Linked DNA regions of Sediminicoccus sp. KRV36. The main gene of each other region encodes a partner of the protein of the gene in region 2 in a complex. Links are inferred from orthologs where the notes say so. Each region holds a gene or a part of one and is shown on either strand. Other genes may lie near its edges.

Region 1 (3,345 bases), 750 kb from region 2 along the record:
ATGCGTTGTGTCGATGAATAATATATCGCCATCAGAGAGATTTTTGTTCAGGAAATCCAGCTGAATATCTTGTGCTTTTGATTTGATCAATTCGATATTTTCTATGCCGTATAGGAAATCTTTCGGGAAAGGTTCAATTGCAATATGGCGACCTGATCCATTCTTTTTGAGGGCGGCCTGAGCAACAAGTGTGGATGTGCCACATCCAATTTCAATGATATTTTTTGGCTTTAATTTCCTAATCATGCAATAGTAAGACATTGCGTCGCTATAGCTGAATGGGCCGTGCGTCCACGAGTATTCTGCTGGATCAGACGAATGTTTTGGTGGATCAAATTCATTTGAAAAAATACTGAGTTCAATCAAAAAGTTTTTCAAAAAATCTGCGTCTTGGAAAATATAATCAAGGCATATATTTGATTTTTTCGAAAACGCATCTTCAATTTCGGAGATTTTTGGAATCTCCGAATAAACATCAGACCGAGTAATCGTCACCCCGGCTTCCTGTAAAAAGCGACGGAGCTTGGATGGCGCGAACACCAATTTTTTGAGTGTCGCGGCCAGCTCTTGCATCTCTGCATCATCGTAGCAGACGACGTCGTCAGCGACATACTGCCCCCGCGGGATGGACTTCAAGATCTGAAGCGTCTTCGGCAACATGGGCGCTGCTCCTGCTGCGCGGGGAGATATCGACATCATTCGGCCAAATGACGCCGTTTGCACCCATAAAGATGCAGCACAAACAAGCCGACGACGACCCCGGCCGGCAACAGGCCAAGCGGCGCCGGCCGGCCCCAAACTGCCCGGCCGCCGTGTACCCCCGCCTGCAAGCGGGCCCCTTCGGCAAGCGTGGCGCCCGCCGGAATGCGGCCCACCGTGGCAGGTCCGCCTTGGTTTCCCCATCGAGATTTCAGCGGTCCGCAATAGCGTCTAATCTGCGCCCCGCAGATGGCGCTTCCTCCCAACTTTCTCGATGAACTTCGCGCCCGGACCCCGATGCCGGGGCTGGTCGGCCGGCGCGTGCGGCTCTCGAAATCCGGGCGGAACTGGAAGGGCCTCTGCCCCTTCCACAATGAAAAATCGCCATCCTTCTATGTCTATGATGACAGCTTCCACTGCTTTGGCTGCGGCGCGCATGGCGACGCCTTCGCCTTCATCATGCGCGCCGAGGGCGGCGGCTTCATGGAGGCCGTCGAGCGCCTGGCCGGCGAAGCCGGGCTCGACATCCCCAAGCCCACGCCCGAAGCCGCCGCCCGCGAACGCCGCGCGAAGGATCTTTACGGCGTGCTCCAGGCCGCCGAAGCCGCCTATGCCCGCCGCCTGCGCACCCCCGAAGGTGCCGAGGGCCTCGCCTATCTCCAGCGCCGGGGCCTGACCGAGGAGACGATCAGGCATTTCGGCCTTGGCTGGTCCGGCGCCGGGCGCGGCGCCTTGCTCGCCGAACTCCGCGCCGAGGGCATCGAGCAGGCCCAGCTCATCGAAGCCGGCCTGATGCAGGAGCGCGAGGGCTTCAACGGAGAGGGGGCCCGCGTGGTGGACCTGTTCTTCAACCGCGTCATGTTCCCCATCCGTGACCGGCGCGGCCGCACCATCAGCTTTGGCGGCCGCATCCTCGGCGATGGCCAGCCGAAATACGTGAACGGGCCGGAGACGGTGCTGTTTTCGAAGCGCCGCAACCTCTACGGCCTGGACCTCGCGCGGGAGGGCGTGTTTCGCGGCGCCACCCTCCTGGTGGCCGAGGGCTATATGGACGTGATCGCGCTGCACCAGGCGGGGTTCACGGGTGCCGTCGCCCCCCTCGGCACGGCCCTGACGGAGGACCAGTTGCAAGCCCTCTGGCAGGTGAGCCCGGAGCCGGTGCTCTGCCTCGATGGCGATGCCGCCGGCCAGCGTGCCGCGGCCCGCACGGCGGAGCTGGCCATGCCCCTGCTGGCCCCGGAACGCTCGCTGCGCTTCATCACCCTGCCGGGCGGCGAGGATCCGGATACCCTGATCCGGCAAAAGGGGCCGCGCGGCTTCCAGACGCTGCTGGATGCCGCGCAACCGCTCGCCGAGGCGATCTTCGGCCTGATCGTGGGGGGAAGGCTGCCCGAGGCCCCGGAGGCGCGGGCCGCCCTGCGCAACCGCCTGGCCGGCATCGCGCAGACCATCCCCGACAAGGCGCTGGCCAGCGAATTTCGCAGCGCCTTCTTCAATCGCTTCTTCGAGCTCTCGCGCAAGCCGGGCAAGCGGGCAGCGCCGCGGCACCCCCGCCCGGTGGTGGACCCCGAGGGCATCCAAGCCGAGCGCGCGCGCATCATTCTCGCCATCTGCATCCATCAGCCGGAGATTTTGCGGGATGCGCAGGAGCCGCTGGCCCTGCTGGATTTGCCCGATGGCCCCGCCCGGCAGGTGAGAGATGCGCTTTTGGCGTGGATCGAAGGTGCCGCGCGCCTTGACTCGGGCGAGTTGATCGCCCACCTCGCCCTGTGCGGGATCGCTCCAGCCGCTGACTGGGTCCTGCGCGCCTCTGGTTTGCCGATGGAGGCACGCCCTGGCGCGCAACCCAAGGAGGCTCTGGACGCTTTCTGGCAGATGTTTGGTTTCCTCCGGGGTGAGGCGGAGCTGGCCGAGGACGCTCGGGCAGCCCAAATGGCGTTTGCGGCGACCAATGATCCGGCCGCGCAAATCCGCCTGATCCGCCTGACCGAGGCGCTCGACGCGCTGCGGCGTGGCGAGTCGGACGAAGCGGACGCGGTATAGTGGGGGGGTATTTCTCCCCCGGCACGAGAATGGAGTGACGCATGGCGACCAAGACGGCGAATGGCAGCGAGACGGCCGAAGCGCGCGAGGAAGCGGTCGAAGGCGTGCTGCTCGACATCACCTCCGCCGCCGTCAAGAAGCTCATCGCCCGTGGCAAGGAGCGCGGCTACGTCACCTATGACGAAGTCAACGCCGCCATGCCGCAGGAGCAGGTGAGCAGCGAATTCATCGAGGACACGCTCTCCTCCCTCTCGGAAGCCGGCATCAACGTCGTCGAGGCCGAGGAATCCGAGGAGGGTGAAGCCAAGCCCGCGAAATCCGAGGATGGCGAGGAAAAGGAAGAAGAAGAGGCCGGCGGCAATGTGGACGAGGAAAGCCTCGGCCGCACCGACGACCCCGTGCGCATGTATCTGCGCGAGATGGGCAGCGTCGAACTGCTGAGCCGCGAGGGCGAGATCGCCATCGCCAAGCGCATCGAAGCCGGGCGCGACATGATGATCACGGGCCTCTGCGAGAGCCCGCTGACCTTCAAGGCCATCATCGCCTGGTATGAAGCGCTGAAGGCCGAGCCGCCGCGCATGCTGCTGCGCGATGTGATCGACC
Region 2 (3,348 bases):
GCGGGTGGCCAGCCAGGCGCCGCCATAGCCCACCGTCTGGCCAGCGGGAATGTCACGCAATTGCAGCACCTGCCCCGCAAGGGTGAAAACGGGCTCCATCGGATTGGGCCGGCCGGGTGTGGGGTTGATGCCGTAAAGCGCCGCCCCCGGCCGCGCCAATTCGCTGGCGAAGCGCGGCCCCAGGAAAATGCCCGAGGAATTGGCGATGCTGCGCCGGGCGCGCGGCAAGCGCAGGCACGCCTCATTGAAGCGGGCGAGCTGCGCCGCGTTCAACGGATGGCGCACATCCTCGGCCGCCGCCAGATGGGTCATGACAAAGAGCGTCTCGAGATGCGCGAGCCGGCCCGGATCGCGCGCCAGGGCTTCCAGCTCGTCCACGGGCAGGCCCAGGCGGGACATGCCGCTATCCACATGCAGGATGACCTGCCCCGCATGGGCCTCGATCTGTTCCAGGCTATTGAGCACGGGCGTCAGGCGCGGGTGGCGGCCGGCCCGGAAGCCATCCAGCACGGCAATCATCGGGCCGTCATCCAGCACCTTGCGCAGGGCCTCGCCCTCATCCACCGTGGCGACGAAGAAATGGCGGCAGCCGGCGTCGCGCAGCGCGGTCGCGATGGGCGCGGCGCCCAGCCCATAGGCATTGGCCTTCACCACCGCCGCGACGGCGCCGCCCGCATGGATCTCGCACAGGCGGCGCCAGTTGCGCACCACCGCGCCGCAATCAATCGTCAGGAGGCCATGCGCCATTCAGTCGCCATAGCTTTGCTCATGCGTGGTGTCGAGGTCGCCGAAGCGGGTGAATTCAGCCTCGAAGAAGAGCGGGATGGTGCCGGTGGGGCCATGGCGCTGCTTCGCGATGATCAGATCGGCCTTGCTGTGCGCGCGTTCCATGTCCTGTTGCCACCGCGTCATGGCGTCCTGGAACTTTGAATCATCAGGGAAGTTCGTGATTTTTGGTTCTTTTTGTTTCAAATAATACTCATCGCGATAGATGAAGCTGACGCTGTCCGCATCCTGCTCGATCGAGCCGGATTCACGCAGGTCGCTCAGCTGCGGGCGCTTGTCCTCGCGCTGCTCGACGGCGCGCGAAAGCTGGGACAGCGCCATGACCGGAATGGCGAGTTCCTTGGCGATGGCCTTCAACCCCTGGGTGATCATGCTGATTTCCAGCACGCGCGATTCCGGCCGCGTGCCGGCCGCGGGGCGCATCAGCTGCAGGTAGTCCACCACCAGGAAGCGCAGCCCCTTGGTGCGCTGGATCCGCCGGCAGCGCGTGCGCAACGCCGAGAGCGTGATGGCGGGCGTATCGTCAATCAGGATGGGCAATTGCGACAATTCGCGGCTGACGCCGACGAAATGGTCGAATTCGCGCTGGCTGATCTCGCCGCGCCTGATCCGGTCGCCCTGGATGCGGCTGGCTTCCGAAAGCAGGCGGTTGGCCAGCTGGTCGGCGCTCATTTCCAGCGAAAATATCGCCACCTGGCCTGGCTTGCCGCCGGTTTCCTCGGCTTCCCGCAGGAGGGCCTTGGCGGCGCCGAAGGCGATCTTGGTGGCGAGCGCCGTCTTCCCCATGCCCGGGCGCCCGGCCAGGATCATCAGATCCGAATCATGCAGCCCGCCCATCTTGGCATCGAGGTCCCGCAGGCCCGTCGCAAGGCCCGAGACGCCACCACCGCTTTCCTTCGCCTTGGCCGCCACCTCTACAGCGCGGATCAGCGCGCGTTCGAAGCTGATCGCCCCGCCCTCGCTGGCCTTTTCGGTGGCGAGGTCGAAAAGCTGCTGTTCGGCCGCCTCGATCTGATGCTTGCCCTCCAGCTCGGGCTCGGCGCCGAAGGCGCGGTTCACCACCTGCTCGCCGAGATCAATCAGCTGGCGACGGATGTAGCAATCATGGATCAGCTTGCCGTATTCGCCAGCATTGACGATGCCGACCATCGCACCCAGCAATTGCGCCAGATAGGCGGGGCCGCCCACCTCGGCCAATTCGCCCGTGTGCTCAAACTCGTGGCGCAGGGTCACCGCATCGGCGAGCTGGCCATTTTCCACCCGGCGGCGAATGGCGCTGTAGATGCGGCCATGGATGGCATCCGCGAAATGTTCGGCCTCAAGGAACTCACTGACCCGCTCATAAGCCTTGTTATTGGCCAGAAGCGCGCCGAGCAGGGCCTGCTCCGCCTCCAGGCTGGCCGGCGGCAGGCGGGAGCCGAGGCCGAAAAGGCCCCGGTCGTCTTGCGGCGGATGGATGCTGTTCATGTGGCAATCACCCTAGCCTGGACCGCATGCCGCCGCCATGGTGAAGCCCCTGTGGATAGCGGGGGTCGTTTGCCCCGGCGGCCATGATCCGGCCCGGCGAGGCAGCCTCAGCCGCACCACTCCAGCACGACGCCCGGCGCCTCCGCCCGGCCCTGACGCGCGGCGTCGCGGTGCAGCGCCGCCAGCCAGCCGGCATCCCCCGCGGGCGGCATCTCGACCAATGCGAGCCAACCCGTGGCCGAAGCCGCGCCGGCCGGCAGGATACGCAGACGTGGATCCTGCGCGGCCAGGGCGTGCAGCGTCCGGATCAGCGATTCCGGCCATCCGGGCTCCAGCGTCACCACGCATTCGAAGGCGGCGGCGGTGCCCTCCAGGATACGGCGGATGGTCTGCGTCATGGCCTCCGGCACGGCGAGAATGCTGATGGAGGTGAAGGGGCAGGCCAGTTCCATCAATTCCGGGTCCGCCGGCTCTGCGGGCGGAATGGGCAGGGCCATGAAGGGTGTCTCGAAGCCGATCTCGGCCGTCTGGGGAGTTGCCAGCCGGGCCAGGGCGCGCGGCGGATGAAGCTGCAGCACCCCCGGCGTTTCAAGACGCAGCACCAGATCCAGACCGGCGGCACGCAACAGCCGGCCCTCCGCCTCGGTCAGCTGGAGGTCGAAGCGATGCAGCCTCGGCCGGGCCTCGGCCCTGATCTGCCGCAGCAAGCGTGGCTCCGGCCCATCCGCCACGGAAGCCTGGAGCAGGATGGAGACGTCCAGCCCGGCGGCGGCGTGCGGCGCATGCATCTCCAGCGCCATCCGGATCGGGCCCGCCCCCGCATCGGCCGAGAGGGCGAAGCCGATTTCCGCGCCATCGCCCTCGGCCCGGAGGTAAAGCCCGTATTCGGGCAACTCCCCGGGCGAGCGCTGCTGCGGGGTAATCGGTGTCACGAAAAGGCGCCCACCCATTCCCTGCGGGTCCAGGCTGCGCAGCCTCAGCCCCGGGGCGGGCCAGACCGGATCGGTTCCCGCAGACTCCTCCAGCGGGCCACGCCAATCGCGCAGATCAGGATTGGCGAGGGGGGAAAGCGAAGGTGGTGCGGGGGCGGCCGAA

Evidence for each region. The genes of interacting proteins can lie anywhere in the genome.
Region 1: the proteins of LHU95_RS02085 (region 2) and dnaG are in contact, whole or in part, in a crystal structure (PDB 2R6A), measured with the Geobacillus stearothermophilus proteins. The link is inferred for Sediminicoccus sp. KRV36 from one-to-one orthologs. Residues at the interface, in WP_033016901.1 of Geobacillus stearothermophilus: Ser13, Glu15, Ala16, Gln18, Glu91, Leu92, Asp94, Ala95, Val96, Pro97, Thr98, Ala99, Ala100, Asn101, Tyr104, Tyr105, Ile108; in WP_049624496.1 of Geobacillus stearothermophilus: Lys456, Leu457, Leu458, Pro459, Ala460, Asn463, Ala464, Leu467, Leu535, Leu536, Ile537, Ala538, Gln544, Glu545, Asp548, Tyr549, His552.

What each region holds. Positions count from the first base shown.
Region 1 is NZ_CP085081.1:1,182,839-1,186,183, forward strand. The notes cover bases 455-3,345. They hold dnaG (DNA primase), read left to right. Parts: upstream 455-948; coding sequence 949-2,742; downstream 2,743-3,345. Other genes in these bases: LHU95_RS05255 (class I SAM-dependent methyltransferase), read right to left, coding at 455-660; rpoD (RNA polymerase sigma factor RpoD), read left to right, coding at 2,784-3,345. Also shown: more of LHU95_RS05255, read right to left, coding at 1-454. UniProt on the Escherichia coli protein: RNA polymerase that catalyzes the synthesis of short RNA molecules used as primers for DNA polymerase during DNA replication.
Region 2 is NZ_CP085081.1:436,762-440,109, reverse strand. Bases 1-2,894 are described here. They hold LHU95_RS02085 (replicative DNA helicase), read right to left. Parts: upstream 2,254-2,894; coding sequence 748-2,253; downstream 1-747. Other genes in these bases: LHU95_RS02080 (tetratricopeptide repeat protein), read right to left, coding at 2,361-2,894; alr (alanine racemase), read right to left, coding at 1-747. Also shown: more of LHU95_RS02080, read right to left, coding at 2,895-3,348. UniProt on the Escherichia coli protein: The main replicative DNA helicase, it participates in initiation and elongation during chromosome replication. Travels ahead of the DNA replisome, separating dsDNA into templates for DNA synthesis.